DNA from 4 places in the Serratia sp. TSO36 genome. Region 3 is predicted to be linked to each of the others. Evidence: predicted binding sites of a transcription regulator. Region 3 holds the regulator's gene; each other region holds the start of a gene.

Region 1 (7,833 bases), on a different contig from region 3:
ACCACGCCAGCATGCGCTGCCAGCCGTCCTCCGCCGCTTCGGCGTTGTAGCTGGAACGATAATCGGCGTTGAATGCATGCCCGACCTCGGGATACACCACGATTTCGGCCTCGGCGTTGGCGGCGCGGATCGCCTGACGCATGGTTTCAACCGTCTCCAGCGGGATACCGCTGTCCTGCCCGCCATACAGCCCCAGCACCGGGGCCGACAGGTGGGTGGCGACATCGACCGGATGCTTCGGCGAGTTCAGCGTTTTCTCGCCGACCAGTTTGCCGTACCAGGCGACCGCCGCCTTCAACTGCGGGTTATGCGCCGCGTACAGCCAGGTGATGCGGCCGCCCCAGCAAAAACCGGTGATCGCCAGCTTGCCGGCGTCGCCGCCGTGGCGAATAGCCCAGTGCGCGGCGTGATCCAGATCCGACAGCACCTGACGATCCGGCACCTTGGTGACCAACTGCTGGAACAGCTCGCCGATATCGGCGTAGTCGTTGGCGTCGCCCTGGCGGAAATAGAGCTCGGGCGCGATCGCCAGATAGCCCTGCTTGGCCAGGCGGCGGCACAGATCCTGAATATGTTCATGGACGCCGAAGATTTCTTGCACCACCAGCACGATGGGGAAAGGGCCGCTCTGGTCGGCGGGTTTGGCGACGTAGGCCGGCAGCGCATCGCCTTGGGAAGGGATGGTCGTTTGCCCGGCGTGAATGCCCTGTTCGTCGGTGATAATCGCGGAGGCGGCCAATGGCGCGGCGGCCGGGGCGAATCCCCCCTGAGCCTGTTCTAATGTCATCACATGTTCGGTTTTCATTGCGGTCTCCGTGCAATAGAAAAAAGCGCTGAGATTAACTATAGGAAAGATTACCCATTATTGGCGCTGCGTGGCGCACTTTCGGACAAGTCGATAAAAAACGGCTAATTATCTGGCTTTGCGGCATTTTTAAGCGCTTTTTATCATGTTATTACGCGTTTTGCCCCGCGTAAGTGCCATAAGGTGCGTTAGAGGGCTTTTTTGTCCCTAAGCAACCGATAAGTTGGGGTTATTTCGGATTGATGAGCTAAATAGTTTCAGCCGGCAACCAACGGGCGAGGAGCAGCCGAGTTTGTCGGCTAGACTGAGGTTTAGCGGCGCGTTCCGGATGCGTCATAGTTCTTTTTTTGTGATAAAAATCACAAAAAATATGTAGCATGTAATTTGTTTCTCTTTTCATAGTGATTTTCGTCACGTAATTAAGCGGCGATTTTCAGTAGAGTGCTTTTTTGTTCCTCCCAATAAACATGATCCATGAGGAGTCTCGTATGTCTCAGTCTGACGTTTTTCATCTCGGCCTCACCAAGAACGATTTACAAGGGGCCCAGCTTGCCATCGTGCCGGGCGATCCGCAGCGCGTAGAGAAGATTGCCAAGCTGATGGAAAATCCGGTGCATCTGGCCTCCCATCGTGAATTCACTACCTGGCGCGCGGAGCTGGACGGCAAGGCGGTGATCGTCTGCTCTACCGGTATCGGCGGCCCGTCTACCTCTATCGCGGTGGAAGAGCTGGCGCAGCTGGGCATTCGCACCTTCCTGCGCATCGGCACCACCGGCGCCATTCAGGCAAACATCAACGTCGGTGACGTACTGGTCACCACGGCGGCGGTACGCCTCGACGGCGCCAGCCTGCACTTCGCGCCGATGGAGTTCCCGGCGGTCGCGGACTTCGCCTGCACCACCGCGCTGGTGGAAGCGGCCAAGGCCAGCGGCGCCACCACGCACATCGGCGTGACCGCCTCCTCCGATACCTTCTATCCGGGCCAGGAGCGTTACGACACTTACTCCGGCCGCGTGGTCAGCCGCTTCAAAGGCTCGATGGAAGAGTGGCAGGCGATGGGCGTGATGAACTATGAAATGGAATCCGCCACGCTGCTGACCATGTGCGCCAGCCAGGGCCTGCGTGCCGGCATGGTGGCCGGGGTGATCGTCAACCGCACCCAGCAAGAGATCCCGAACGCCGAGACCATGAAAAACACCGAAAGCAAAGCGGTGCAGATCGTGGTGGACGCCGCCCGCCGCCTGCTGTAATCGCCTTTCCCCCAACGGGCCGCCGACGCGGCCCGTTTTTCCATTCGCGGCGAATCTGTTACGGTGATACTCCTCAGCGCTGCGCCGATGGCCGCCGCGCGTTGTCATAACAAAAACAACGAGGACGTTTATGACCGCCCAGATCCTGCTTCATCCTTCGCTCGCGCCGCTCGACGGCGGCATCAATTTCCGCGACTTCGGCGGCAACGGTGTGGCCGACGGGCGCCGCATCAAGCGCGGCCTGCTGTTCCGCTCCGGTTCCCTCGAGCGGCTGACGGAAAACGACTGCGCCTTTCTCGCCGGCGTGCCGGTGCGCTCGGTGCTGGACTACCGTGATGCCGACGAGGTGCAGGCCAAGCCGGATATTCTGTGGAGTGGCGCCGACTATCACCACGTGCCGGCCAACCCGCTGAGCAGCGAAGTCAACGCCAACCTGGAGAAGCTCACCAACGAGACGCTGGCCGCCTTCGACGCCCGCGCGTTCATGCTGGAGCTGTATCGCCGCCTGCCGTTCGGCAATGCGGCCTATCAGCGGCTGGCGCAGCTGTTGAGCAATCCTGGCGGCGGCGCCATCGTGCAGCACTGCGCGGTCGGCAAGGATCGCACCGGGGTCGGTTCGGCACTGGTGCTGTTCGCGCTGGGGGCCGACGAAGCGACGGTGCTGGAAGACTATCTGCTGACCGAAACCACGCTGGCCACTTTCCGCGAGCAGATGCTGGATCAGCTGTCTATCAAGCTGAATGCAGCGGCGCTGGAGCAATTCGCCTACGTGCTCAGCGCGCGCGAGGAGTTCCTGATGACGGCGCTGGGCTGCATCCGTCAGCAATACGGTTCCACCGATCGCTGGCTGGAAGCGGAATACGGCCTGGGCGCAGCCCAGCGCGAAGCGCTGCAGGCGTTCTACCTCGAGTAAATCGCCGCGCGTTTAGCCGGGGTTTAACTCGCCCCGGCCTATCCTAGGCGGCGAATTATCGCGTATCAGGAGCCCCGCATTGAGCCTCAATGACGTTATCAACTGGGTCAGCGACGTCGTGCGTCAGCACGAAGGCTGGGCCATTCCCATCATCTTCTTCCTGGCGTTCGGCGAGTCGCTGGCGTTTTTGTCGCTGCTGCTGCCGGCCACGGTGATCCTGCTGGCGCTGGGCGCGCTGATCGGCGAAAGCGGCATCGCCTTTTGGCCGATTTGGGCCGCCGCCGCCGTCGGGGCGTTTTTCGGCGACTGGCTCTCTTACTGGATCGGCTATCACTATCAGGATCGCGTGGCGCATATGTGGCCGCTGTCGCGCAATCCGCAGCTGCTGGCGCGCGGCCACGCGTTCTTTGAACGCTGGGGCGTGCTGGGCATCTTCATCGGCCGCTTCTTCGGCCCGCTGCGCGCCGTGGTGCCGCTGGTGGGCGGCATTTGCGGCATGCCGCAGCGTTATTTCCAACTGGCCAACGTCACGTCGGCGATGATCTGGGCGTTCGGCATTCTGGCGCCAGGGGCATTCGGCATCAAGTGGCTCAGCCAGTGGCTTGGCTGATTTCTCGCTAAATTGCGCAGCGCCGCGCAATATTGTGCTCGGCGGGCAAAATCAGGCTGGACATCCATACAGCCTCCCCTTAACGTGACGGGCAATGGGCGTGTGAAACGCCGGAACGGCAAGGTGCAACAGGAGGCAGGGTGGATACCAGTCTGATTTATGGGATTGGCGGCGTAGCGATCGGCATGCTGTTGGGGTGGCTGATCGCCAGTCTGCGGGTGCAGCAGACGAATGCGCAACATGAAACCGAACTGCGGTTGCTGGAGCAAGCGTTGCAGCAGGCGCAGCAGGAAACGGCGGCGCGGCAGGATGCTCTGCAGCGCCACGAGCAACAGCTGCGGCAGAGCGAGCTGGAGCTACGCAACCTGCACAGCCAGTTGGCGGCCGGGCATGAAAAGCTGCAACAGCTCAACCATTGGCGCAACGAATGTGAACTGCTTAATCAGGAGCTGCGCGCCCAGCGTGAGGTCAACAGCGCGCAGGAGGCCGAGCTGCGCGAAGTCACCATCCGTCTGGAAGAGACGCGCATGGCGGCGGAAGAGAAGCAGCGCCTGCTTATCAACAGCGAACAGCGCCTCACCACCCAGTTTGAAAACCTCGCCAACCGCATTTTTGAACACAGCGGCCGCAAGGTGGACGAGCAAAATAAGCAAAGCTTGGATCGGTTGCTGCTGCCGCTGCGTGAACAGCTGGACGGGTTCCGCCGTCAGGTGCAGGACAGTTTTGGTCAGGAAGCGCGGGAGCGCCACACGCTGACGCACGAGATACGCAATCTGCAGCAGTTGAACGCGCAGATGGCGCGCGAAGCCATCAACCTCACCAAGGCGCTCAAAGGCGACAACAAGACGCAGGGCAACTGGGGCGAGGTGGTGCTGAGCCGGGTGCTGGAGGCTTCCGGCCTGCGCGAAGGGCACGAGTATGAAACGCAGGTCAACGTGCGGGTGGATCACCAGAGCCGCATGCAGCCCGATGTGATCGTGCGCCTGCCGCAGGGCAAGGACGTGGTGATCGACGCCAAGATGTCGCTGATCGCCTACGAGCGCTATTTCAACGGTGAAGACGAGGTGGAGCGCGAAGCGGCGCTGAGCGAACATATCGCCTCGCTGCGCGGCCACATTCGCATGCTGGGCCGCAAGGACTATCAGCAGCTGCCGGGGCTGCGCTCGTTGGACTATGTGCTGATGTTCATTCCGGTCGAGCCCGCCTTCCTGCTGGCTATCGATCGCGAACCGGAGCTGATCAGCGAAGCGCTCAAGCACAACATCATGCTGGTCAGCCCGACCACGTTGCTGGTGGCGCTGCGCACCATCACCAACCTGTGGCGCTATGAGCATCAAAGCCAGAACGCGCAGCGCATCGCCGATCGCGCGGCGAAACTGTATGACAAGATGCGGCTGTTCGTGGACGATATGTCCGCGCTGGGGCAGAGCCTGGACAAGGCGCAGGGCAGTTATCGTCAGGCGATGAACAAACTGAGCGAAGGCCGTGGTAATCTTATCGGCCAAATTGAAGGTTTCCGCGCGCTGGGGGTTGAGGTCAAACGGCCGATAAACCCGCTGCTGGCGCAGCAAGCCGGCGCGCAACACGATGAAGCGGAAGAGGCGAACGACGACGATGTCGCCGCGCTGCCGCAGACGAAAGACGATGACGATACCGCCGGGGAACCGGGCTTCGTTTCGCACGGCTGAGGCCGTGGCGAGGTGGGGTATTCTCCGAGCTTCTGGTACACTCATCCACACAAAATTGACTGAATAGCAGGCAGGACAATGGCAGATCAACCGCAGGAAACCACCGATTTCGGTTTTCGCACCGTCGCTAGAGACGAAAAACAGGCCATGGTGGCGGACGTTTTTCATTCGGTAGCGGCAAAGTATGACGTGATGAACGACCTGATGTCGTTCGGCATCCACCGTATCTGGAAGCGTTTCACCATTGACTGCAGCGGCGTGCGCCGCGGGCAGCGCGTGCTGGATCTGGCCGGCGGTACCGGCGACCTGGCCGCCAAGTTCTCCCGCATGGTCGGCGAGCAGGGGCAGGTGGTGCTGGCGGACATCAACGATTCGATGCTGAAGATGGGGCGCGAGAAACTGCGCGATCGCGGCATCGTCGGCAACATCAATTACGTGCAGGCCAACGCCGAAGCGCTGCCGTTCCCGGACAACTACTTCGATTGCATCACCATCTCCTTCGGCCTGCGCAATGTCACCGACAAAGACAAAGCGCTGCGCTCGATGTTCCGCGTGCTCAAGCCGGGCGGCCGCCTGCTGGTGCTGGAGTTCTCCAAGCCGCTGCTGGCGCCGCTGAGCAAGGCTTACGATGCCTACTCCTTCCACGTGTTGCCGAAGATCGGCGAGCTGGTGGTGAAAGATCCGGACAGCTACCGCTACCTGGCGGAATCGATCCGCATGCACCCCGATCAGGAAACCCTGAAGGGCATGATGGGCAACGCCGGTTTTGAAAACGTCACCTATTTCAACCTGACCGGTGGGATTGTCGCCCTGCATCGCGGCTTCAAGTTCTGAGAGGGAGATGCCGATGCTGTTTACCCCTCTGCTGACCGCTGCGCTGGAAACCTCGCTGAATAACCTGCTGTTTCGCGATCGCAGCATGAAAGCCGCTCGCCAACGCCTGGCGGGCAAGGTGCTGCGCATCGAACTGGAAGAGCTGGCTTCGCCGCTGGTGCTGGTGTTCAGCGAACTGCGCGTGGACGTGCTGGGGCAGTCCGAAGACAGCGCCGATTGCACGGTGCGCAGCCGCATTCCCGTCTTACTGAAGCTGCGCGATCGACAGCAGTTGCCGGTGCTGATGCGCAGCGGCGAATTGACGGTGGAAGGCGATATTCAGGTGGTGCAACAGCTGGTTGGCCTGCTCGATCTGGCGGAGTGGGATCCGGCGGAGTGGCTGGCGCCTTACATCGGCGATATCGCCGCCCAGGGCATTACGCAGGCGCTGGGAAAAGGCGCCTCGCTGCTGAAAGCCGGCTTTATGCGCCGGCAGCAGGACATGGCGGAGACGTTGACGGAAGAGTGGCGCCTGGCGCCGGGGCCGCTGGAAGTGGTGTGGTTCAACGAAGAAGTTGATGCTCTCGCCCGCAGCGCGGAAGCGCTGTTTGCCCGCATGGACAAGTTGGAGGGCAAGCGATGACCCCAGGCGAACTGCGCCGTTTGTATTTTATCGTTCGCGTTTTTCTCAGCTATGGGCTGGACGAACTGATCCCTAAAATGCGTTTGACGCTGCCGCTGCGCTTTGGCCGCCGGCTGCTGTTCTGGATGCCGAATCGGCACAAGGACAAGTCGCTGGGTGAACGTCTGCGGCTGGCGCTGCAGGAGCTGGGGCCGGTATGGATCAAGTTCGGCCAGATGATGTCGACCCGCCGCGATCTGTTTCCGCCGCACATTGCCGATCAGCTGACGTTGCTGCAGGATCGGGTGGCGCCTTTCGACGGCGCGCTGGCGCGTAAACATATCGAGCTGGCGATGGGTGGCCCACTGGAAACCTGGTTCGACGATTTCGACCAGCAGCCGCTGGCCTCTGCCTCGATCGCGCAGGTGCATACCGCGCGGTTGAAAACCACCGGCCAGGAAGTGGTGCTGAAGGTGATCCGGCCGGATATCGGGCCGATCATCAAGGCCGACGTGCGGCTGATGTACCGGTTGGCCGGCTGGGTGCCGAAGCTGTTGCCGGACGGCCGCCGTCTGCGCCCGCGTGAAGTGGTGCGCGAGTACGAGAAAACCCTGCTGGACGAATTGAACCTGCTGCGCGAAGCGGCCAACGCCATTCAGCTGCGCCGCAATTTCGACGGCAGCCCGATGCTGTACGTACCGGAAGTTTATTCCGACTACTGCCGTGAAAGCGTATTGGTGATGGAACGCATCTACGGCATTCCGGTCTCGGACATCGCCACGCTTGAACGGCAGGGCACCAACATGAAACTGTTGGCGGAACGCGGCGTCCAGGTGTTCTTTACCCAGGTATTCCGCGACAGCTTCTTCCATGCGGACATGCATCCCGGTAATATTTTCGTCAGCTACGAACATCCTGAAGATCCTTGCTATATCGGCATCGACTGCGGCATCGTCGGCTCGCTGAACAAGGATGACAAGCGCTATCTGGCGGAAAACTTCATCGCCTTCTTCAACCGCGATTACCGCAAGGTGGCGGAACTGCACGTCGACTCCGGTTGGGTGCCGCGCGACACCAACGTGGAAGACTTCGAATTCGCCATTCGTACCGTGTGCGAGCCGATTTTCGAGAA
Region 2 (7,833 bases), on a different contig from region 3:
AGAATGATCGCGCCGAAACGACGCTTGCTGCGGGCATTCAGGTGAGTGAACTCGATTTCCACCGGCAGGCCGATATCGCCGGTCACCACGTCCCACAGCGCGTCGAGGTTGGCGCCGAACCCCTCGTCCAGCGCAAACTTGTGCGCGAAATCGCGGTAGAAGGTCGGCACATCCTGGATCTGTTCGAAATCAAACTCTACTTTTGCCATCAAACTCACTCCACACGAATGAAGTTTTTGTAATGGTCGCGCGTGACGAAGATCAGACCGTCGCTCGAATACAGCAGGCGATCGGCGCCGCGCCGGCCACACTGATAATTGATGTCCGCTTCGCGCCAGACCCGGCCGCCGGCGCTCGGCAGTTGCCCTTCACGGTTAGAGAACCGATCGCCGCCGATCGCCTTGCCCGGCAATACCGCACAGAGGTTGCCTGAACGCGGATCCCAGCCCTGCTCGCGCGCCTGCTTCTTGGTGACGTAATAGCCCGGCAGCCGCTGATGCTGCTGCAGGTAACTCACCACCGTTTGCTGCTGCGTGAGCCGATCGATGCTCTGCTGCTGTCCCGCCGGCGCTTGGGCCACCGCCGGGTTGCCGTCGATCGCACGGTGCTCGTTGCCGCGCAGCGCGCTGAAGACGGCGATGACCACGGCGATGACAATCGCCAACAGAATCCGCTTGTTCATGACATTCCCTGAAATTATGCCGCCGAAGGCACCGCAGCGCCCCCAGGCTAGTTAGCTATATAGTCGACCTGGATGAAACTAAGATGACCGGCACGTCACATTTTCGCGGCGGTAAGAGTTTCATCCATTCATGACAATGATGCCACTTTCCAGCCGTTCTGGCACTCGGAGTCGCTCTGAAAACGGGTCGCCCCACATGAGACGGCCCGCCGTGCCAGGCGCTGCTTTCAGTATAGTCGGGGAAGGCGCCGCACAACGCGGCGCAACAGGCGGGAACGCATCAATCGATCAAGGCGTGGCGATAGCGATGCAGCATGTCGGCCAGGCGCTTCACCGGCCCGGTGACGCTGAGCGGCGCCTGATTGTCTACCAATTTTTGCTGGTACTCGTTCATTTCACCCAGCAAGCGATCGTAGTAATAGGCGCGCTTGACGTCGTTTTTGGCCGAGACCACCCGATCGGCGGTGCTGCGGATCTGGCGGTGGAAGGCCGACAGCTCTTCGCTGACCGGAATCTCCGCCCGCTGCATGCGCTGGTGGGCGATGATCAGGTTCAGCGCCAGACGATACTTGGCGATGTCGTTCGGGAACATCATCAGCAGTTGATTAAGCTGCTGATACAGCGCAGGCAGGTGGTTCTGCCGACGGCGCGCCGCCTTGGTGGTCAGCGCCGACACCGCGCTGCTGACGAACTGGTTGAGCAACGTGCGGCCGGTGCGTTCGCGCGAATTGTCGCGGATCAACAGCAGCACCATCAGCCCGACGCAGCTGCCGAGGAACTGGCCGAGCGCTCCGTCGAGAAACTGGGTGACGTTGAACTCCATCGGGTTGCTCAGCACCAGAATGTTGATGGTCCCTGCCAGCAGCCCCAGCGAACCGAGCCGCCGCTTCTGCACCTCGATGCCGATGAAAAACGCCAGCAGGCCGAGGCTGAGGCACAGCAGCAAAATGCTCTGCTGTGTCGCCGGCAGGATCACCATGAAGAACAGGGAGCCGACCGGGATCGCCGCCAGCATGCCCAGCACGAAATCCATCGCCACCATGCGCGGCGCCGGGGTGCGCATCGCCAGCGAGGTGATTACCGCAATGATCACCATAAAGCCGCTGCCGGACGTCCAGCCGGTCCACAGCCACAGCAGGCAGCCGAACGCCGTGGCCACAAAGGTGCGCAGGCCGTTGATCATCGCATGATGCCCTTCCGCCGAGGTCGGCTTGACCACCGTTTCATTGCTCAACACGTCCTCTTCCACCGCGCTGATGCTGCCGTTGGTGTGTACGCCCTTCGACAGCAGCAGGTAGCGCGTTGCCGCGCCGACCCAGCCAGTGAGGGTCGGCAGCGTTTCTTCGGAGCGATGCGTGGTCAGCACCTGGCGCAACAGCTTCATGCGCCTGTGGATCTCCTGCGGGGTTTCCGCCGGCACCATCAGCTGTTCCCGCAGGCTCGCTTGCAGCGCGTCCGGGTGATTCAACAGGATCAGGTAGGTTTCGCAAGCCTGGGTAATCAGCGTCAGCGACAGGGTATGCAGCGCCTTCACCCGGCGATTGACCTTCTGCCAGCGCGAAGACTCCATCATCAGGTTGTTGCGCATGCCGTCCAGCGCCGTGGTGCTCTTCACCAGATTGCTCCAGGCGCGGTCGATGTCTTCTTTGTCGGCGTTGCTGATGCACATCTGCATCAGGCGATAGTGATCCACCAGCAGCTGATCCACCGCCCGATCGATATCCTGCTTGATCGAACGCGGCGAGAACAGCAGATCCGCCAATACGGCGCTGACGATGCCCAGCACGATCTCGCTGCAACGCTCGATGGCGAACTGCGGCGCTTCCAGCAGATGGGCCTCGCTGGTGGCGACCGTCACGATGATGATCAGCGCGGTATAGCCGGCCAGGCCCCAGGCGTAGGAGTTCTCGACCTTGATCAGTGAAGAGAGCCAGGTGCAGAAACCGGCCCAGATGCAGCACAACAGCAGCATCACCACCGGCGCGCGGGCGGTGGTGATGATAATGAGCAGGCCGACGAAGCAGCCGATAAAGGTGCCGATAATACGCAGCCAGCCGCGGTGGCGGATGGCGCCGGAGAAGGGTTCACCGCCGGCGGCAAAGGCCGGGCCGGCGGCGACGATGGCGGCGGTCATCGCCGACCAGCGCGGGGTTTCCAGATTGAGATGGAAGCCGACGAACAGCGCAAACACAATCGCGAAGCTGAGCTTGAAGGCGAATCTCAGCCGGATAAAGGTTGGGCTATTCATTAGCCGAACTCACGCAGCCGGTGCATCAGGCGCACAAAAGGCGAGCCGCTGTCGGCATTGCGATCGTTCTTGCCGACGATCACCACGGTGGCGGTGGTGCCGGCCGGGTACGGATGCTGTTGGTCCTTGGCGTCCAGCAGGATCTTCACCGGCACGCGCTGCGCCAGGCGCACCCACTCCAGGTTGCTGTCGATCGAGGCCAATCCTTTGTTGTTCACCGTGCTGCTGCTGTTGTTCACCGCCGCCGCCACGCTGTCGACGGTGCCATGCATGATGCGGTTGCTGCCGAGCGGGGTGATCTCCGCGCGATCGCCCTTATTCAGGCCGTTCAGCTTGGTTTCTTCCAGATAGGCCAGGATGTAGAAGGAGTCTTTCTTCACCAGCGCCACCGCCACCGAACCGCGGGTGATGTATTCGCCGGCGTGTACGTTGAGGTTGGTGATCCAGCCATCGGCCGGAGCGCGCACCGTGGTGCGTTCCAGATCCAGCTGCGCCAGCTCACGCGTCGCCACGGCCTTCGCCAGCTGGTGTTGCACGGTCTGCAGCGAGTTGTTCGACTGGTCGATTTCTTCCTGCGACATCGCCTGCACGCCCAGCTTCACGCGGCGGCCGGCCTCGCGCCGCTTTTCCGCCGCCAGCGTCTGATAGTAGGCGACGTCGGCACTGGCTTGCGCCAGCGCCTGCTCATAGCGCGGCCGATCGACCACGAACAGCACCTGCCCTTTCTTCACCAATTGGTTATCCACCACCGGCACATCGGTCAGCAGACCGCTGACGTCCGGCGCGATCGCCACCACGTCGGCGGTGAACTTGGCGTCACGCGTCCACGGCGACTCGGTGTAAAACACCCAGGCCTTGAATACCGCGACGATGCCCAGCAGCACAAGAATCAAAGTGATCGCGATTCGGGTTATTTTTATCGAAAAATTTTTCACAGCGACCTCAAACAAAAAGACATGAAATCAGATAAAACAAGCAGCAATACAGCGCGGTGTTAAAAAGCGCCGGATGCCAGACAAAATCGTAAATCCCCGTCGGCTGCAGCAGGCGGCGCAAGAGGAAAAACAGCGCCAGCGACACCAGCAGCTCGAAAAACACCGGCGGAAACGACAGTCCGAAGATGACCATAACCGGAAGCAAACTCATCACTTTTTCCTTATTGTTCACTGCGCCGGGGAAAGACAGGTCTCGCCATTCACATTCTCTTTACATTTTAGCGTGCGCGCGCCACAAATCTTGACCAGGCAGCTTGTCCAGGTCACGAACCCGAAAAAAGGTTAAACTTTGGGGCAGACATCCACGACAGGGATTGCGAGGGTGCCGGAGGAGCGGCAGGATTGCGTTGCCGATCGCTCTCGCACGTTGGTAAGGTCTATTCACCCGACCACGTTATATTAGCCTGCTTACTATCAAGGCATCAACAATCTGTGATCTAAATCACTTTTAAGCCAGAGTGAATAATGGAAAGATTAAAACGGATGTCGGTATTCGCCAAAGTGGTTGAGTTCGGGTCGTTTACCGCGGCCGCGCGCCAACTCGGCATGAGCGTTTCATCGATCAGCCAAACCGTCTCGAAACTGGAAAATGAGCTGCAGGTCAAGCTGTTGAACCGCAGCACGCGCAGCATCGGCCTGACCGAGGCCGGCAAAATCTACTATCAGGGCTGCCGACGCATGCTGCAGGAAGTCAGCGAAGTGCATGAGCAGCTGTATGCGTTTAACAATACCCCCGCCGGCACGCTGCGCATCGGCAGCTCATCCACCATGGCGCAAAACGTGCTGGCGAACATGACCGCCGAGATGATGAAAGAGTACCCTGGCCTGACGGTCAACCTGGTGACCGGCATTCCGGCGCCGGATCTGATCACCGACGGGCTGGATCTGGTGATCCGCACCGGTGAGCTGCAGGACTCCAGCCTGTTCTCCCGCCGCCTGGGGCAGATGCCGATGGTGGTGTGCGCCGCCAAAAGCTACCTCAGCCAGCACGGCACGCCGCAAAAGCCGAGCGACATGGTCAACTTTTCCTGGCTCGAGTACAGCGTGCGGCCCGACAGCGAATTTGAACTGATGTCGCCGGAGGGCATCACCACGCGCATTTCCCCGCAGGGGCGCTTCGTCACCAACGACTCCTCCACCATGATCCGTTGGCTGAAAAACGGCGCCGGCATCGCCTACGCCCCGCTGATGTGGGTGATCGAAGAGATCAAGCGCGGCGAGATCGAGATCCTGTTCAAAAGCTACCATTCGGATCCGCGGCCGATCTACGCGCTCTATACCGAGAAGGACAAACTGCCGCTGAAGGTGCAGGTGTGCATCAACTACCTAACCGACTATTTCGAACGCGTGGCGGCGGTCTATCAGGGCTATCGCTGAGCGGCGCTCAAATAGCGGTGCGCCAGCGCGCCCAGCAGCATCAGCGCCAGCATGCCGAGGCCCCACAGCAGCCAGACGGCGTAGCCCGCCCAGTTCAGCAGCAGAGGAAAATAGCTCGCCAGCCCGCTGCCCAGCTGTTTCAGCCACGGCAGCCAGGCGTCCAGCACCGCCTGCGGCACCAGGCTCAGCGCGCCGTTCACCGGCAGCGATGCGCCGCCGGCCGCTTCCGCCAACGCCGGGAGCCAGGCCAGCACGCCGGCTACGCCCCAGGCCAGCAGCGTCCATAGCGCCATGGCGCCCAGCAGCAGCGCTAGCGTCCAACCGCCCCGGTTCACGGCACACCGCCGCCGCACTGCGGGCAAAAGCGGCTGCCCGACGGCAGCGGCGCGGCGCACTGGCCGCAGGTGGCGCTCAGCGCGGCAAACGGCTGACCGCAGCGGTGGCAATAACGCGCGCCCGATTTATTCACCGCCCGGCATTCCGGACACTGCGGCCCCGGCTCGCCATGCTGGTTATAGCGGTTGCCATGATGCCCGCCGCCGTGGCCCGCGCGCTGATGACCGCGGTTAATACCGCCTTGCCCCAACAACCTTTTCAGTAAGCTCATCCCGCCTCTCCTCTGTACATTGACGCTGAAGCTCACTGTAAACCCTGGAGTAACCTCCAGGGTAAAGCCCCGCGAGCAGGCTTTACGTTTCATTACATCGTAAAAGTGGCAAGGCTTTGATGCCGTTAACAAAAGCACCATCAGCATTATCCCACGCCGCCGCGCTGCGTTATGCTGCGGGAACCTCTCCCTGCATCAGGAATAACCATGAAAAAAATCATACTGGACTGTGACCCGGGGCATGACGACGCCATCGCTCTGTTGCTGGCCTGGGGCAATCCGCAGATCGACCTGCTGGCGGTCACCACCGTGGTGGGTAATCAGACGCTGGACAAAGTGACGCGCAACGCGCTGGCGGTGGCGCGCATCGCCAATATCACCGGCGTGCCCTTCGCCGCCGGTTGCCCGCGCCCGCTGGTGCGCAATATAGAAGTGGCGCCCGATATCCACGGCGATTCCGGCCTCGATGGCCCGGTGCTGCCGGAACCCCACCTGCAGCTGGACTCGCGCCACGCGGTGGATCTGATCATCGATACGGTGATGGCCCACCCGCCCGGCAGCGTGACGCTGGTGCCGACCGGCGGCCTGACCAATATCGCCATGGCGGTGCGCAAAGAGCCGCGCATTGCCGAGCGGGTCAAGGAGGTGGTGCTGATGGGCGGCGGCTACCATGTGGGCAACTGGAGCGCGGTGGCGGAGTTCAATATCAAAATCGATCCCGAGGCGGCGCACATCGTGTTTAACGAAAAATGGCCGCTGACCATGGTCGGGCTGGATCTTACCCACCAGGCTTTGGCCACGCCGGCAGTCTGCGCGCGTATCGCCGCCCTCGGCACCCGGCCGGCCGCCTTCGTCGGCGAACTGCTGGCATTCTTTGGCCGTATGTACCAACAGGCGCAGGGCTTCAGCGCCCCGCCGGTACACGATCCTTGCGCCGTCGCCTACGTGATCGATCCGAGCGTGATGACGGTGCGCAAAGCGCCGGTGGATATCGAACTCACCGGCACCCTGACGCTGGGCATGACGGTCGCGGACTTCCGCGCGCCGCCGCCGCCGGACTGCCACACCCAGGTCGCGGTCAAACTGGATCAGGATAAATTCTGGGATCTGGTGGTGGATGCGCTGGAACGGATTGGCGAAGTGGAGTGAGGTCTGTGAAGCGTGGATTAACGCGCTTTTACAGGCGCGTTAATCCGTCTTGCGGCACAGCAACAGGGATAGGGGGATCATCACCCCTTTATTTCCACAGTAACAGAACAATCTTAATAAAATGGAGTTAAATAAAATTTAAAAAAAACCAATAAAAAGCAAGAAGAATCTTAATAAAAACAAATACAGGCTCAATAAAGAAAATCTAAAATAAAAATAAAAAACAGCGGTAAATAAAACCACGATCGCCGTGCCGTCATTGGCAACAACGATTTAACAAGAAAATGCTTATCTTATTGGCTACATCGCCTGTCGGCCCAGGCGTTCGTTGTCGCACACACGGCGTTTTACTACGCACAAAAAACCCCAATATTTTGATTTAAATGCAAAAATAAAATAAAAGATTAAAAATTGACTGGAGCAAGATGAATTTGAGAAAATGACAACCCTGTTTTTTCAAACAAATAAAACACCCTTTGCAGGCAACTGAAATACGGCTTACCCCTTTTTATATAAACCGTCCCCGCGCCCACAGGGGAAAAACTTATTTATCGCTTCAACAGGAAGTCTTTTCAATTTCCATAAAAATTTTAGGTATTGAAGCTTCAGCGAATTTAAACCCCAGGATAAGGATAGGGAATCCTAATAATATGCATTCAATGAACGATATCGAAACATGGCAGGTTCACCATGACCGATAAAACCGCCATTAACGCGCCGGCTATCGCCGTGCTGCCCCTGCTGCTGATCTGGATGGCGGCGATCCTGCCGTTTT
Region 3 (7,833 bases):
CCCTGCGTAATATAAACGCGGATTACAGCGCGATCGTCCCGTGCAGGAACACGTGAGCATAGCCGCCGAGCAGCGTGCGTTCCCCTTGCAGTTCGCAGAACAGTTCGCCGCCGCGCGCCGAGACCTGCTGTGCCTGCAGCCGATGGCGGCCGAGACGCGCCGTCCAGTAAGGCATCAGCGTGCAGTGCGCGGAGCCGGTAACCGGATCTTCACCGCCGTCGAGCGTGAAATAGCGCGACACGAAGTCCACGGTGTCACCCGGCGCAGTGACGATCACCGCACACCCGGCCAGCGCGATCAGCGCCGGGATGTCCGGCCGCAGCGCACGCACCTGCGCCTCGTTTTCCAGCACCACCAGCAGCGCTTTCGCCTGCCACACCTCCTGCGGCTGCACGCCCAGCAGCGCCGCGAGGCCCGCCGGCTCAGCCACCTTCTGCGGCGGCCGAGCGGGGAAGTCGAGCACCAGCCGTTCCCCGTCCTGCGCATCGCGCTTGACGAACAGCTCGCCGCCGGCCGAGCGGAAGCGAATATCCTGCAGCGCCGGGTTAACCACGCTGAACATCACATGCGCCGCCGCCAGGGTGCCGTGGCCGCAGAGATCGACCTCGCGCTGCGGGGTAAACCAGCGGATGGCGGTCATGTCGCCGTCATCCCAGACAAAGCTGGTTTCCGGCAGGCCGATCTCGTTGGCGATCGCCTGCAGCCGCGCCGCCGGCAGCGGCTGTGTCAGCAGGCACACCCCGGCCGGGTTGCCGCGCAGCCCTTCGCCGGTAAAGGCAACCACGTGATAATAATTTTCCGCCATCGTTCGCTCCTTAATGCCAGATCAGTAACACACAGGCTGCGGTCAACAACCCCATGGAAACGTTGAAGATAACCCAGGCCTTTTTGCTGCGTAGCAGGCGGCCGATCAGGGTGCCGAACGCCAGCCAGATAATGCCGGCGACGATGTTGACCGCCAAAATGCCCAGCGCGATCGCCGCAATGGAACCGTTGTACTTATCGCCCGCCAGGCTGAAGCTGGCCACCGCCCCCAGCGCCATCAGCCAGGCTTTCGGGTTTAGGAACTGCAGCAGCCAACCCTGATACAGCCGCACCGGCTGCGGCGGCGCCACGTCGGTTTCCAGTTTTTCATAGGCGGCGGTGGCGACTTTCCATGCCAGCCACAGCAGGTACAGGCTGCCGAGGATTTTCAGGATCAGGTGCAGCGACGGATAAACCAGGATCAGGCTGCCGACGCCGAAGGCCACCAGCAGCAAAATGCTTTGCATGCCGAGCATAATGCCGATCATCAGCCACAGCGAACGCATAAAGCCGAAGTTGGCGCCGGAAGTGGTCAGCAGCAGGTTATTGGGGCCGGGCGTGATGGCGGCGACCCACAGGAAGCCCAGCATCGAAAGGAATAAACTCGGTTCCATGGCACGGGTGCTCCTCACCCAAGGCGCTTTTTTGCAGTATCATTGTTAATTCTTGGTATTGAAGCTAACAGTGCGCTAGGGATCTCACAATAGCCGCCCACAACATTTTACTCAGCCTATGCCTAACACCTTTCGCCCTCTGACCGGGGCCAGTAACCCGCACCTGCAAACGCTGTTGCCGCGGCTGGTGCGCCGCCGCGTATTATTGAAACCGCATTGGCAGCGGCTGGAATTGCCCGACGGCGATTTCGTCGATCTCGCCTGGAGCGAGGATCCGGCGCAGGCGCGCGACAAACCGCGTGCGGTGCTGTTCCACGGCCTGGAAGGCAGCTTCTACAGCCCTTACGCGCATGGCCTGCTCAACGCCTGGCGCGAGCGCGGCTGGCTCGGCGTGGTGATGCACTTTCGCGGCTGCAGCGGCGTGCCCAATCGCAAGCAGCGCATCTACCACTCCGGTGAAACCGAAGACGCGCGCTTCTTCCTGCGCTGGCTGCGCGACCGCTACGGCGAGGTGCCGACCGCGGCGGTCGGCGTTTCGCTCGGCGGCAACATGCTGGCCTGCTACCTGGCGCAGCAAGGCGCCGACAGCTTGCTGCAGGCGGCCGTGGTGGTCTCGGCGCCGCTGATGCTGGAGCCCTGCGCCTACCGCATGGAGCAAGGCTTTTCCCGCGTTTATCAGCGCTACCTGCTGGGGCAGCTGAAACAAAACGCCACCCGCAAGCTGTTGCACTATCCGGACACCCTGCCGCTCAAGCTGTCCCAACTGAACGGTCTGCGGCGCATCCGCGAATTCGACGACGCCATCACCTCGCGCATTCACGGCTTCAGTGACGCCACCGACTATTATCGCCGCTGCAGCGCCCTGCCGCTGTTGCCGGCTGTCCAAACGCCGCTGCTGATCATCCATGCGAAGGACGATCCCTTCATGACCCCTGAGGTGATCCCCGACGTCGCCGGCCTGCCGCGCAATATCGAATATCAGCTGACCGAGTTCGGCGGCCACGTCGGCTTCGTCGGCGGCACGCTGAAAAAACCATACATGTGGCTGGAGCATCGCATTCCGGCCTGGCTTTCCCCTTATCTGGACATCCCGACGTGATCATTCCCTGGCAAGAACTGGCAACCGACACCCTCAACAGCCTGATCGAATCTTTTGTACTGCGCGAAGGCACCGATTACGGCGAGCACGAACGCTCGCTGGAACAGAAGGTGGAGGACGTGCGCCGCCAGCTGAAAAACGGCGAAGTGGTGCTGGTGTGGTCGGAACTGCACGAGAGCGTCAACATCATGCCGCGCGGCCAGTTCCGCGCCGGGCAGGAAGAAATTTAGTGGCGATCGGTTCTATGACTGACGGAAAAAATCAGGTAACAATGGGGCATTGCAAACCAGCGCGCGCCATTTTTTCCCGAGATAGAGAGCGTCAACAAGAGCCACAATAATCCCCTGACGCCGGCGCATTCAACACGGAGTGACAACCACCATGTCTGCCAAACATCCCGTTATCGCGGTGACCGGTTCCAGCGGCGCCGGCACCACCACCACCAGCGTGGCGTTCCGCAAAATATTCCAACAGCTCAACATCCGCGCCGCCGAGCTGGAGGGCGACAGCTTCCACCGCTACACCCGGCCGGAAATGGACGCGGCGATCCGCAAGGCGCGCGATCTGGGCAGACACATCAGCTATTTCGGCCCCGAGGCCAACGACTTCGGCCTGCTGCAGCAGAGCTTCATCGACTATGGCAAGAACGGCACCGGCCGCTCGCGCAAGTATCTGCACACCTACGACGAAGCGGTGCCCTACAATCAGGTGCCGGGCACCTTCACCCCGTGGGAACCGCTGCCGGCGCCGACCGACGTGCTGTTTTACGAGGGGCTGCACGGCGGCGTGGTCACCGAGCACCACGACGTGGCCAACCACGTCGATCTGCTGGTCGGCGTGGTACCGATCGTCAACCTGGAATGGATCCAGAAACTGATCCGCGATACCGGCGAGCGCGGCCACTCCCGCGAAGCGGTAATGGATTCGGTGGTGCGTTCGATGGAAGACTACATCAACTACATCACGCCGCAGTTCTCGCGCACCCACATCAACTTCCAGCGCGTGCCGACGGTGGACACCTCCAACCCGTTCGCCGCCAAGGCGATTCCCTCACTGGACGAAAGCTTCGTGGTGATCCACTTCCGCGGGCTGGATCAAATTGACTTCCCCTATTTGCTGGCGATGCTGCAGGGATCGTTTATCTCGCACATCAATACGTTAGTGGTGCCGGGCGGCAAGATGGGGCTGGCGATGGAACTGATCATGGCGCCGCTGGTGCAGCGGCTGCTGGAAGGCAAGAAGATCGAATAAACGCGTTGAGCGCGGCGCCGAGCCGCGCTCCGCCTCGATTACGCCGGTTGGCGGATCTCGAAGCTGTGGGTCACCGTGGCGGCCTTGTTGAGCATCAGCGCCACCGAGCAGTACTTCTCCGCCGACAGGTTCACCGCACGCTCGACGATCTTGTCGGTCAGATCCTGGCCGGTAACGATGAAATGCAGGTTGATATGGGTGAACAACCGCGGAGCTTCTTCGCGGCGCTCGGAGGTCAGCTTCACCTCGCAGTCGCGCACGTCGTTGCGCCCTTTTTGCAGGATGGACACCACGTCGATCGCGCTACAGCCGCCCACCGACATCAGCACCATCTCCATCGGGCTGGGTGCTTTATCGCCGGCGTTGCCGTCCATCAGCACCTGGTGGCCGGAGGCCGATTCACCCAAAAACGTTAACCCTTCCACCCATTTAACTCTTGCCTGCATTCTGGTCACTCCGGTTGATTTCTTAAAATCAGAGTACGCTTTCGCATAGAAACAGGCAACGTAACCTGATGCTAATCATGCTGAAGCGAGACAACACGAGACACCCGCCTTACTCTGTGCTACAAACAGAGCCGCAATAAATCTTTCCGGGACACTGAATTTCAGGGAAACGCCCAGAGAAAGGCTCCTTTACCGGTATGTTAACAGAATGTAGCTTGCAGCGCTTACGGCAAGTTAATATGCTAGAGCGACAGCGTATTTTTATGACACGCCTCAAAACTTGCCGGTAGCCCTCGCTCATGATTGCGGCTACAGGCGGGTTTTACAGGGAACTCTGACCCCTGTGACACAAGGCAGCGATAACAACAGAGGATAACAGCGAATGGTTCTCGGCAAACCGCAAACAGACCCTACTCTCGAATGGTTCCTGTCTCATTGCCATATCCACAAATATCCATCGAAGAGTACGCTGATTCACCAAGGTGAAAAGGCCGAAACGCTTTACTACATCGTGAAAGGCTCCGTCGCGGTGCTGATCAAGGATGAAGAAGGTAAAGAGATGATCCTGTCCTACCTCAACCAGGGGGATTTCATCGGCGAGCTCGGATTGTTCGAAGAAGGCCAGGAGCGCAGCGCCTGGGTTCGCGCGAAAACCGCCTGTGAAGTGGCCGAAATTTCCTACAAGAAATTCCGCCAGCTGATCCAGGTGAACCCGGACATCCTGATGCGTCTGTCCGCCCAAATGGCGAGCCGCCTGCAGGTCACCTCCGAAAAAGTGGGCAACCTCGCCTTCCTGGACGTGACCGGCCGCATCGCGCAAACCCTGCTGAATCTGGCGAAGCAACCCGACGCCATGACTCACCCGGACGGCATGCAGATCAAGATCACCCGTCAGGAGATCGGCCAGATCGTCGGCTGCTCGCGCGAAACCGTTGGCCGTATTCTGAAAATGCTGGAAGATCAAAACCTGATTTCCGCCCACGGCAAAACCATTGTCGTCTACGGCACCCGTTAATCCCTGAAGAAACGGCGCAATCTGCGCCGTTTTTTTATCTGCTCTCTGCCATGTGGCGCCGCCTGATCTACCACCCGGAAATCAACTACGCACTGCGACAAACGCTGGTGTTGTGCCTGCCGGTGCTGTTCGGCTTGTTGATAGGCCAGCTGCAGCTCGGCCTGATGTTCTCTCTGGTGCCCGCCTGCTGCAATATCGCCGGTCTGGACACGCCGCATAAGCGCTTCTTTAAACGGCTGGTGGTTGGCGGCTCGCTGTTCGCCTTCAGCAGCGTGCTGCTGCAACAAGCCCTACTGTGGCACGTGCCGCTGCCGGCTCTGATGCTGGGCCTGGCGCTGCTGCTCGGCGTCACCGGTGAAATCAGCCCGCTGCACGCCCGGCTGTTGCCGGCGGCGCTGGTGGCCGCCATCTTCGCCCTCAGCACGGCCGGCACGGTGCCCATCTGGCAGGCGCCGCTGCTGTACGCCATCGGCACCGTCTGGTACGGCTTATTCACCTGGTTCTGGTTCAAGCTGTGGAAAGAGCAGCCGATGCGCGAGACGCTGAGCCAGCTCTACCTGGAACTGGCAGACTATTTCGAGGCCAAATACTCGCTGCTGACCCAGCACACCGATCCGCAAACCGCGCTGCCGCCGCTGCTGGTGCGCCAGCAAAAGGTGATGGATCTGATCAGCCTGTTGTACCAACAGCTTAATTTCCTGCCGCACGCCAACAACCTCGAGCAAAAGCGCCTGCAGCGCGCCTTTCAGGTGGCGATGGACCTGCAGGAGCACATCACCGTCAGCCTGCATCTGCCGGAGGAAGTGCAAAAACTGGTGGAGCAGAGCCAGGCCGAAGCAATCATTCGCCGCAATGCTCAGGTGATCGCCGGCCGGCTGCGCGTAGTGGCGCACGATATTCTCTATCATCAACATTCGAAGCGCTTCTCCATGGCCCACGAGCTGGCGGCGCTGGAAAAAATGGCGGCGCAGCATCCCGATAACCCGGTAGGCCAGTTTTGTTATTACCACTTCAGCCGCATCGCCCGCCTGCTTCGCACCCAGCATCCGCTGTACCGCCGCGACCTGATGCCCGGCCAGCACCGCCTGCCGTTTTGGCCGGCGCTGGCCAGCTATCTGTCGTTCAAGTCTACCGCCCTGCGCAACGCCGCGCGGCTGGGCGTGACGCTGGCGGTCGGCAGCAGCCTGGGTGCGGTGTTCAACCTGCCGAAGCCTTACTGGATCCTGCTCACCATCATGCTGGTGAGCCAAAACGGGTATAACGCCACCCGGGTGCGCATTCAGCACCGTGCGCTGGGCACGATTGCCGGGCTATTGCTGGCGGCCGGCCTGCTGCAGCTGCAGCTGCCGGAAGGCGAAACGCTGAGCATCATGCTGGTGATCACGCTGCTGGCCTACCTGGTTTCGCGCAAGAACTACGGGCTGTCGGTGATTGGCTTTACGGTCACGGCGGTTTACACCCTGCAGCTGCTGGCGCTGAACGGCTCGCATTTTCTGGTGCCGCGCCTGATCGATACGCTGATCGGCTGCGTGTTGGCGTTCGGCGGCACCATTTGGCTGTGGCCGCAGTGGCAAAGCGGGCTGCTGCGCAAGAATGCCCATCAGGCGCTGGAGCACGATCAAACCGCGCTGCGGTTGATGCTGGAACAGCCGGAACCGGACGCCACCGCGTTGGCCTATACCCGCATGCAGGTCAACCAGGCGCACAATGCGCTATTCACCTCGCTCAATCAGGCGATGCAGGAGCCGGGGTTCGCGTCGGACTATCTGGCGGACATGCGGCTGTGGGTCACGCATAGCCAGTTCATCGTCGAGCACCTGAACGCCATGACCATTCTGGCGCGCGAACACTACATGCTGACGCCAAAACTGGCGGAAGCGTATCTGCAGGCCTGTGAAATCGCGCTGCAAAGCTGCCAACAGCGGTTGGAATACGACGGCCCGAGCAGCGGCAACAGCGGCATCATGCAGCCGCCGGATCTGCATCCGGAGATGCCCGTTACCGAGATGGAGCGCCATCTGCGGCGCATTCTGTCGCACCTGAGCGTGATGCACACCATTTCTTCGCTGGCCTGGCGCCAGCGCCCGCACCACGGCATTTGGCTCAAGCGCAAACTGCGCGATCAATAAGGGCGCGGCATGCCGCGCCCCGTTATATGCCGCGCGGGCTTCAGGCGTTGATCACATCCTGCACCGCCAGCTCGAACAGCGCCATGCCGGCCTCGATATCCTGCAGCTCCACCACCAGTGACGGCGCGAAACGAATCACGTTCGGCCCGGCGTTGAGGATCATCAACCCGCGCGCGGCGGCGGCGGTGAGGAAGTCGCGCGCTCTGCCGTGATAATGCGGCGTCAGCTCGGCGCCAATCAGCAACCCCATGCCGCGAATCGCGGTGAAAATACCGTATTTATCGCCGATATGCTGCAAAGCCTGCACATACAGCGCATGACGCTGCTCGATGCCGCTCAGCACCTCCGGCGTATTGATCACGTCCAGCGCCGCCTCCGCCACCGCGCAGGCCAGCGGGTTGCCGCCGTAGGTGGTGCCGTGGGTGCCCACCTGCATCACCGACGCAATGTCTTCGGTAGTCAGCATGGCGCTGAC
Region 4 (7,833 bases), on a different contig from region 3:
CGGGTTACACCTGATCTTTACCCGCTGACCGGCAGTGACATGCCCAAGGCCGAGCAGCGATGCCCGGCCTTTTTTTCAGGCCTTGCGGGCGGTCGCCAGCAGCCCCGCCACCAAAATGAACAGCGAACCGAATACCCGGTTGAGCAGCTGCATTTGGCGCGGCGTTCTCAGCCAGCCGGCGATGCGCGTCGCCAGGGTGGCGTAACCGATCATCACCAGAATATCCACCACCACGGTGGTGACGCCGAGCACCAGATACTGCTCGGCCTGCGGCTGATTGGGCAAAATGAACTGCGGGAACAGCGCGGCGAGGAACACGATGCTTTTCGGGTTGGTCAGGTTGACCAGCACCGCGCGGCGGAACAGACGGCGGCGCGGCATGCTGCCCGCCAGCGCATGCAGATCCAGCGCCCCGGCGGCGCGCCATTGCTGGATGCCGAGCCACACCAGGTAGGCGGCGCCCAGCCATTTCAGCAGCTCGAACGCCAGCAGCGATTGCGATATCAGCGCGCCGAGGCCGATGCCCACCAGCACGATGTGCGCGCTCAGCCCGACCTGTAGCCCGGCGATCGACGCGGCGGCGCCGCGATAGCCGTGGCTGATGCCGGTGCTCATGGTGTTGATGGCGCCTGAGCCGGGGGACAGGCTGAGGATAAGCGTGGTCAGCAGATAGGTTAACCACCAGTCCAAGGTCATGGTTCTTCGGCTCCCTGAAAGTGTCGTTTTGTGCCACAATGCGCCGAGGCGGCGCCGTTTTTGTAAGAATTGAATCACAATACGCTAGTATGATTTCTTGTGCCAGCGGTCACATTTTCCGCCGGCCCCACAGGGAAAACGCTCTCGATGACCTCGTTCACTCTCAGCTCCGATGACTGGTTAACGCGTGAAACGCAGTTCGCTGCCTTCGCCACCGGGCCGCTGTTGGACTTCTGGCGGCTGCGGGAAGAGGGCGAGTTCAGCGGCGTGGACGGCGTGCCGATCCGCTTTGTGCGTTTTCGCTCCGCGCGGCATCAGCGGGTGGTGGTGGTCAGCCCCGGCCGCATCGAAAGCTACGTGAAATACCCCGAGGTGGCCTACGATCTGTTCCACTGCGGTTACGACGTGGTGATCGTCGATCATCGCGGCCAGGGGCGCTCCGGCCGTTTACTGGCGGATACGCACCGCGGTCATGTGGTAAACTTCGCCGACTACGTGGACGATTTCGAGCAGCTGTGGCAGCGCGAGGTCGAATCGCGCGGTTATCGGCAGCGCTTCGCGCTGGCGCATTCGATGGGCGGCGCGATCCTGGCGCAGTTCCTGCAGCGCCGGCCGCAGGCGTTCGACGCGGCGGCGTTTTGCGCGCCGATGTTCGGCATCCAGTTGCCGATGCCGGATTGGCTGGCCGAACGCATTCTCGACTGGGCGGAGAGCCGCCCGGCGATCCGCGACTATTACGCGGTGGGCACCGGCCAGTGGCGGCCGCTGCCGTATGTGGTCAACGTGTTGACCCACAGCCGCGAACGCTACCGGCGCAGCCTGCGCTATTACGCCGATTACCCCGAGCTGCAGGTGGGTGGGCCGACCTACCATTGGGTGTGGGAGAGCATCCGCGCCGGCCGGCAGATTATCGCTCGAGCCGGGGCGATCACAACGCCGCTGTTGCTTTTGCAAGCCGGTGAAGAACGAGTCGTCGACAACCGTTCGCACCAGGCTTTTTGTCAGGCTCTGTCAGACGCGGGGCGCCCTTGCGAAGGGGGGCTTCCGTGGGTTATCAACGGCGCACGCCATGAGATCCTGTTCGAGCGGGACGCGATGCGCGCCGAAGCACTGAACGCAATCCTGCGCTTCTTTGCTCAACACTTAGGCGGCGCGCTGCCGCCGACAACTCCATCAGAGGTTAGAACATAACGCTATGTATCACGTCGTCGCTTCCGATTTAGATGGCACGCTGCTGTCTCCCGACCATACCCTGTCGCCGTACGCCAAAGAAACGCTGAAGTTGCTGACCCAGCGCGGCGTGCATTTCGTATTCGCCACCGGCCGCCACCATATCGACGTGGCGCAGATCCGCGACAGCCTGGAGATCAGCGCCTTTATGATCACCTCCAACGGCGCGCGGGTGCACAACACCGCCGGCGAGCTGATTTTCAGTCATAACCTGGACGAGGATATCGCCCGCGATCTGTACGGCATGCTGCACGACGATCCGGAGATCACCACCAACGTCTACCGCAACGACGATTGGTTTACCAACCGCGAAAGCCCGGAGCAGGAAGAATTCTTCCAGGAGTCGGTGTTCAAATACCAGCTGTTCGAACCGGGCCTGCTGGAAACCGACGGCGTCTGCAAGGTCTACTTCACCTGCGAAGATCACGAGCGGCTGCTGCAGGTGGAAGACGCCATCAACGCGCGCTGGGGCGATCGGGTCAACGTCAGCTTCTCGTTCCCGACCTGCCTGGAAGTGATGGCGGGCGGCGTGTCGAAAGGGCATGCGCTGGAAGAAGTGGCCAAGATCATCGGCTATACGCTGCAAGAGTGCATCGCCTTCGGCGACGGCATGAACGATCTGGAGATGCTGTCGATGGCCGGCAAGGGCTGCATCATGCGCGACGCGCATCAGCGCCTGAAGGATATGTTGCCGGAGCTGGAAGTGATCGGCTCCAACGTCGATAACGCGGTGCCGCACTACCTGCGCAAGATGTTCCTCTGACATAACCCGGGCGTTTCTCGGAAATAACAAGGGCGCCTTGCGGCGCCCTTGGCATTACTTGTGCTGGCCCTGCTTCTGCAGGAACTGCACGCCCTTGTCCGGGAAATCGGTGAACACGCCGTCGACACCGGCCTGGTTGTAAATCACGTCATACAGCTGGTTCACGTCGGTCACGTACTTCGGCAGCGCATCGGCGCGGATGGTGAACGGATGCACCGCCAGCTTGCTGGCGTGCGCTTCTTTCACCATGTCGGTCAGCACGATGTGGCCCGGCTTGGATTTATCCGCTACCACCAGCATGTGGTAGTCCGGCCCGATGCCGTCGGCATATTGAGCGATTTTCTTCATCGCGCCCGGCTTGAACATCCAGTCGTAATCGTACTCCACCCATTTGCCGTCGGCTTTCTGCTCGTAGGTTTCCTGCCAGTCGTTATAGGCGATCAGCTGCACCAGCTTCAGATCCATGCCCAGCTTCGGCTCCAGCTCGTTCTTGATGCGTTTGAGCTCGTTGGCGTCGAAGCACTGCAGGTAGACGTTGTCGTTTTTGCCGGTGTAGCCGTATTGCTTGAGCACCGCCAGCACTTTGCTGGAGATGTCCTTGCCTTCCTGCTTGTGGAACCACGGCGCCTTGATTTCAGGGTAGATGCCGATGTTCTTGCCGGTCGAATGGTTCAGACCCTGCACGAACTCGATCTCTTCCTGGAAGGTGTGTACGCGGAAGTCGGATTTGCCCATCGGGAAGCGGCCAGGGTAGCCCTGCACCTTCTTGCCGTTTTCGATGTCAAAGCCTTCGGTGAACTTCAGCGATTTGATCTCCGCCAGCGTAAAGTCGATGGCGTAATAACGGCCGTCTTTACGCGCGCGGTCCGGGAAACGTTCGGCGACGTCGGTGACGCGATCGAGGTAATGGTCATGCAGCACCACCAGCTCGTTGTCTTTGGTCATCACCAGATCTTGTTCGAGGTAATCGGCGCCCTGCGCGTAGGCCATCGCCTTCGCCGGCAGGGTGTGTTCCGGCAGGTAGCCGCTGGCGCCGCGATGGGCGATCACCACTTTGTCCGCCGCCTGCGCGGCGCTGACCATTGAGGTAGCGAGAATGATCCCTGTCAGCAGGGCTTTGACTTGAGTCCGCATTCCGTTTTCTCCGTGTTGTTGGGGGCAGGGTAGTAAAAAGGCCGCAGGGCGGCCTTTAAATCATGCAAAAGTCGTGTGACGGTTAGCCGCGCTTGCCGGCAGCGATTTCCGCGTGGTGTTTCTTTTCGTTCAGCATGGTCAGCAGCAGCAGGATAACCGCCAGCACGCCGCCGCCGATCATCACCATGAAGCCGCCGTCCCAACCGAAGAAGTCTACGGTGTAGCCGACGATGGCGCTGGCCGCGACCGAGCCGCCCAGGTAGCCGAACAGGCCGGTGAAGCCCGCGGCGGTGCCGGCGGCTTTCTTCGGCGCCAGCTCCAGCGCGTGCAGGCCGATCAGCATCACCGGGCCGTAGATCAGGAAGCCGATGACCAGCATACAGATCATGTCCACGGTCGGGTTGCCCGGCGGGTTCATCCAGAACACCACGGTGGCGATGGTCACCAGCGTCATGAAGAACACGCCGGTGGCGCCGCGGTTGCCTTTGAACACTTTGTCCGACATCCAGCCGCACAGCAGGGTGCCCGGGATACCGGCGTATTCATACAGGAAGTAAGCCCAGGAAGACTTGTCCAGCGCGAAGTGCTTCACTTCTTTCAGGTAGGTCGGCGACCAGTCCAGAATGCCGTAACGCAGCAGGTAGACGAACACGTTGGCGACCGCGATGTACCACAGCAGCTTGTTCGGCAGGATGTACTGCATGAAGATCTGCTTGGCGGTCAGCTCTTCTTCGTCTTTTTCGCTGTAGTCGTCCGGGTAGTCGTTTTTGTACTCTTCAATCGGCGGCAGGCCGCAGGATTGCGGGGTGTCGCGCATCAGGCCGAAGGCGATCAGGGCCACCAGGATGGCGCCGAAGGCCGGCATGTACAGCGCCGCGTGCCAGTCGTTGAACCAGGCCATGCCCAGCAGGAACAGCAGCGGCGGCAGGCCGCCACCCACGTTGTGGGCGCAGTTCCAGATGGAGACGATGCCGCCTCGTTCTTTCTGCGACCACCAGTGCACCATGGTGCGGCCGCACGGCGGCCAACCCATGCCCTGGAACCAGCCGCACAGGAACAGCAGGACGAACATGATGGCGATGCTGGAGGTGGCCCACGGCACGAAGCCCATGAACAGCATCACCGCCGCCGCCAGGATCAGGCCGGCAGGCAGGAACACTCGCGGGTTGGAACGGTCTGAGACCGAACCCATGATGAATTTGGAGAAGCCGTAGGCGATGGAAATGCCCGACAGCGCGAAGCCGAGGTCACCGCGGCTGAAGCCTTGTTCGATCAGGTAAGGCATGGCCAGGGTGAAGTTCTTACGCACCAGATAGTAAGCGGCGTAACCGAAGAAGATCCCCAGGAAAATTTGCCAGCGCAGCTTACGGTAGAGCGGGTCTACCTTATCGCTCGGCACACGGGCGATGTGTGCGGCCGGCTTAAAAATACTCAACATGAGCGCCTCCGATGGCTTTATCTGTTATCACATCAATATGACCTTTTACGTTCATTTGATGATTGAGCGGATATCGAATGTGGTGTTTTTGTGTTCCATAACGAGCGCCATTGTCGTCAAATACGCCTGGTGTCGCTGTGACGAATGGCGCAATTGTTACACTTTTATGAAACCACGGCGGATTTTGAGCGATTCGTTAACGTTATGAAATAGAAAAACGTCCAAAAATCGTGATTATGATCACATTGATGGTTTTTTGTGGACATTTTTATTTCGTTTTATGTTCGTTCTTGTTCCTTATCAAACAAAGACCCTTATAACCGTGGCTCAATAGGCTCATAACTACCGATCCTGAGGGAGCGACATGAGCAGCTATTTTGACGGCGGCGAAACGGATGTGATCATCATCGGCGGCGGCGCCACCGGCGCAGGCATCGCCCGCGACTGCGCGCGGCGCGGCTTGCGCTGCATCTTGCTGGAGCGCCACGACATCGCCACCGGCGCCACCGGCCGCAACCACGGTTTGCTGCACAGCGGCGCGCGCTATGCGGTGACCGACGGCGAGTCGGCGCGCGAGTGCATCGAAGAGAACCGCATCCTGAAACGCATCGCCCATCACTGCATCGAGCGCACCGATGGGCTGTTCATCACCCTGCCGCAGGACTCGCTGGACTATCAGCAACAGTTTATCGCCGCCTGTCGCCAGGCCGACATCGACGCCGAAGCGATCGACCCGCAGCTGGCGCTGCGGCTGGAGCCGGCGGCTAACCCGGCGCTGATCGGCGCGGTGCGCGTGCCGGACGGCACCGTCGATCCCTTCCGGCTGACCGCCGCCAACATGTTGGACGCGCGCGAACATGGCGCGCAGATCCTGACCTACCACCAGGTGGTGGGATTGTTGCGCAGCGGCGATCGGGTGACGGGCGTGCGCGTTTACGACCATCAGAATCAGCGGCGCTATGCGCTGCATGCGCCGGTGGTGGTCAACGCCGCCGGCATCTGGGGCCAGCAGATCGCCGAATACGCCGATTTGCGCATCCGCATGTTCCCGGCCAAGGGGGCGCTGCTGATCCTCGGCCACCGCATCAACAACATGGTGATCAACCGCTGCCGCAAACCGGCAGACGCCGACATCCTGGTGCCGGGCGACACCATCTCGCTGATCGGTACCACCTCGACCCATATCGACTACGACCAAATTGACAACATGCTGGTGACCCCGCAGGAAGTGGACATTCTGATCCGCGAGGGGGCGCTGTTGGCGCCCACCCTGGCGCAGACCCGCATTCTGCGCGCCTACGCCGGGGTAAGGCCGCTGGTGGCCAGCGACGACGACCCCAGCGGGCGCAACGTCAGCCGTGGCATCGTGCTGCTCGATCACGCCGCCCGCGACGGGCTGGAAGGGTTTATCACCATCACCGGCGGCAAGCTGATGACCTACCGCCTGATGGCGGAGTGGGCCACCGACAAGGTGTGCGAAAAGCTTGGCGTAAACCGCCCGTGCACCACCGCGCAGGATGCGTTGCCCGGCTCCCGCCAGTCGGCGGAGGAGACGGTGCGCAGCGTGGTTTCTCTGCCCGCCAGCATTCGCGGCTCGGCAATTTACCGCCACGGCGATCGCGCCAGCCAGGTGCCGGCGGCCGATCGACTCGACACCAGCCTGGTGTGCGAATGCGAGGCGGTGACCGCCGGGGAAGTGCGCTATGCAGTCAACTCGCTGACCGTCAATAACCTGGTGGATCTGCGCCGCCGCACCCGCGTCGGCATGGGCACCTGCCAGGGCGAACTCTGCGCCTGCCGCGCCGCCGGGCTGTTGACGCGCTTTAACGTCAGCACGCCGCAGCAGTCCATCGCGCAGCTGTCGCAGTTCCTCAACGAACGGTGGAAAGGCGTACGGCCGATCGCCTGGGGCGACGCGCTGCGCGAGAGTGAATTTACCAGCTGGGTTTACCAGGGGCTATGCGGGCTTGAAGCCCAGGCCGACAAGGAGCAGGAGGCGGATGATGCGATTTGACGTAGTGGTGATTGGCGGCGGCCTGGCGGGCCTGAGCTGCGCCATTGCCGTGGCCGAACAGGGCAAGCGCTGTGCGGTGGTCAGTTCCGGCCAGAGCGCGCTCTACTTCTCCTCCGGCTCGCTCGACCTGCTGGCGAGATTGCCGGACGGCACGCCGGTCGAAATGCCGCTGGCGGCGCTACCGCAGCTGGCGCAGCAGGCGCCGCAGCATCCGTATGCCCTGATCGGGCCCGGCCGGGTGGCGGCGCTGTCCGCCGCCGCGCAGCGGCTGTTGGAGCGCTGCGGGCTGAACCTGCAGGGCGAGGGTGCCAACAACCATCTGCGCATTACGCCGCTCGGCACGCGCCGCGCCACCTGGCTCAGCCCGCAGGCGATCCCGACGCTGCCGCTGACCGGCCAACTGCCGTGGCGGCGCATTGCGGTGATCGGCATCGAAGGCTTCCTCGACTTCCAGCCGCAGATGGCTGCCGACTCTCTGAGCCGGGAGCTCGGCGTAGAGACGGAGGTGGCCTATCTGCACATGCCGGCGCTGGACAGATTACGCAATAACCCCAGCGA

Evidence for each region. The regulator CRP, encoded in region 3, controls carbon source genes, mostly activating them, when cyclic AMP is high. The targets are predictions, from matches to a motif close to ATGTGANNNNNNTCACAT.
Region 1: the regulator CRP is predicted to act here: its motif matches at 1,153-1,170, upstream of udp (uridine phosphorylase).
Region 2: the regulator CRP is predicted to act here: its motif matches at 4,356-4,373, upstream of aaeR (HTH-type transcriptional activator AaeR).
Region 4: the regulator CRP is predicted to act here: its motif matches at 5,490-5,507, upstream of glpT (glycerol-3-phosphate transporter).

Annotation. Positions count from the first base shown of each region.
Region 1 is NZ_JBJZOU010000002.1:258,554-266,386, forward strand. It holds gene ACK3CV_RS01510 (dienelactone hydrolase family protein) at 1-805, opposite strand, end outside; gene udp (uridine phosphorylase) at 1,294-2,055, shown strand; gene ACK3CV_RS01520 (tyrosine-protein phosphatase) at 2,186-2,968, shown strand; gene ACK3CV_RS01525 (DedA family protein) at 3,048-3,578, shown strand; gene rmuC (DNA recombination protein RmuC) at 3,719-5,266, shown strand; gene ubiE (bifunctional demethylmenaquinone methyltransferase/2-methoxy-6-polyprenyl-1,4-benzoquinol methylase UbiE) at 5,345-6,100, shown strand; gene ubiJ (ubiquinone biosynthesis protein UbiJ) at 6,114-6,722, shown strand; gene ubiB (ubiquinone biosynthesis regulatory protein kinase UbiB) at 6,719-7,833, shown strand, end outside.
Region 2 is NZ_JBJZOU010000024.1:324,740-332,572, forward strand. It holds gene ACK3CV_RS22315 (barstar family protein) at 1-209, opposite strand, end outside; gene ACK3CV_RS22320 (ribonuclease) at 215-682, opposite strand; gene aaeB (p-hydroxybenzoic acid efflux pump subunit AaeB) at 963-2,930, opposite strand; gene aaeA (p-hydroxybenzoic acid efflux pump subunit AaeA) at 2,930-3,865, opposite strand; gene aaeX (p-hydroxybenzoic acid efflux pump operon protein AaeX) at 3,873-4,076, opposite strand; gene aaeR (HTH-type transcriptional activator AaeR) at 4,391-5,302, shown strand; gene ACK3CV_RS22345 (hypothetical protein) at 5,293-5,637, opposite strand; gene ACK3CV_RS22350 (zinc ribbon domain-containing protein) at 5,634-5,909, opposite strand; gene uriH (uridine-preferring nucleoside hydrolase UriH) at 6,117-7,058, shown strand; gene ACK3CV_RS22360 (PglL family O-oligosaccharyltransferase) at 7,749-7,833, shown strand, end outside.
Region 3 is NZ_JBJZOU010000026.1:46,619-54,451, forward strand. It holds gene ACK3CV_RS23275 (PhzF family phenazine biosynthesis protein) at 23-805, opposite strand; gene ACK3CV_RS23280 (LysE family translocator) at 816-1,418, opposite strand; gene ACK3CV_RS23285 (hydrolase) at 1,537-2,517, shown strand; gene ACK3CV_RS23290 (YheU family protein) at 2,514-2,747, shown strand; gene ACK3CV_RS23295 (phosphoribulokinase) at 2,899-3,768, shown strand; gene ACK3CV_RS23300 (OsmC family protein) at 3,807-4,214, opposite strand; gene crp (cAMP-activated global transcriptional regulator CRP) at 4,597-5,229, shown strand; gene ACK3CV_RS23310 (YccS/YhfK family putative transporter) at 5,280-7,358, shown strand; gene argD (bifunctional acetylornithine/succinyldiaminopimelate transaminase) at 7,399-7,833, opposite strand, start outside.
Region 4 is NZ_JBJZOU010000002.1:213,062-220,894, forward strand. It holds gene rhtC (threonine export protein RhtC) at 1-28, shown strand, start outside; gene rhtB (homoserine/homoserine lactone efflux protein) at 76-696, opposite strand; gene pldB (lysophospholipase L2) at 844-1,887, shown strand; gene yigL (sugar/pyridoxal phosphate phosphatase YigL) at 1,892-2,689, shown strand; gene glpQ (glycerophosphodiester phosphodiesterase) at 2,744-3,823, opposite strand; gene glpT (glycerol-3-phosphate transporter) at 3,906-5,261, opposite strand; gene glpA (anaerobic glycerol-3-phosphate dehydrogenase subunit A) at 5,626-7,275, shown strand; gene glpB (glycerol-3-phosphate dehydrogenase subunit GlpB) at 7,265-7,833, shown strand, end outside.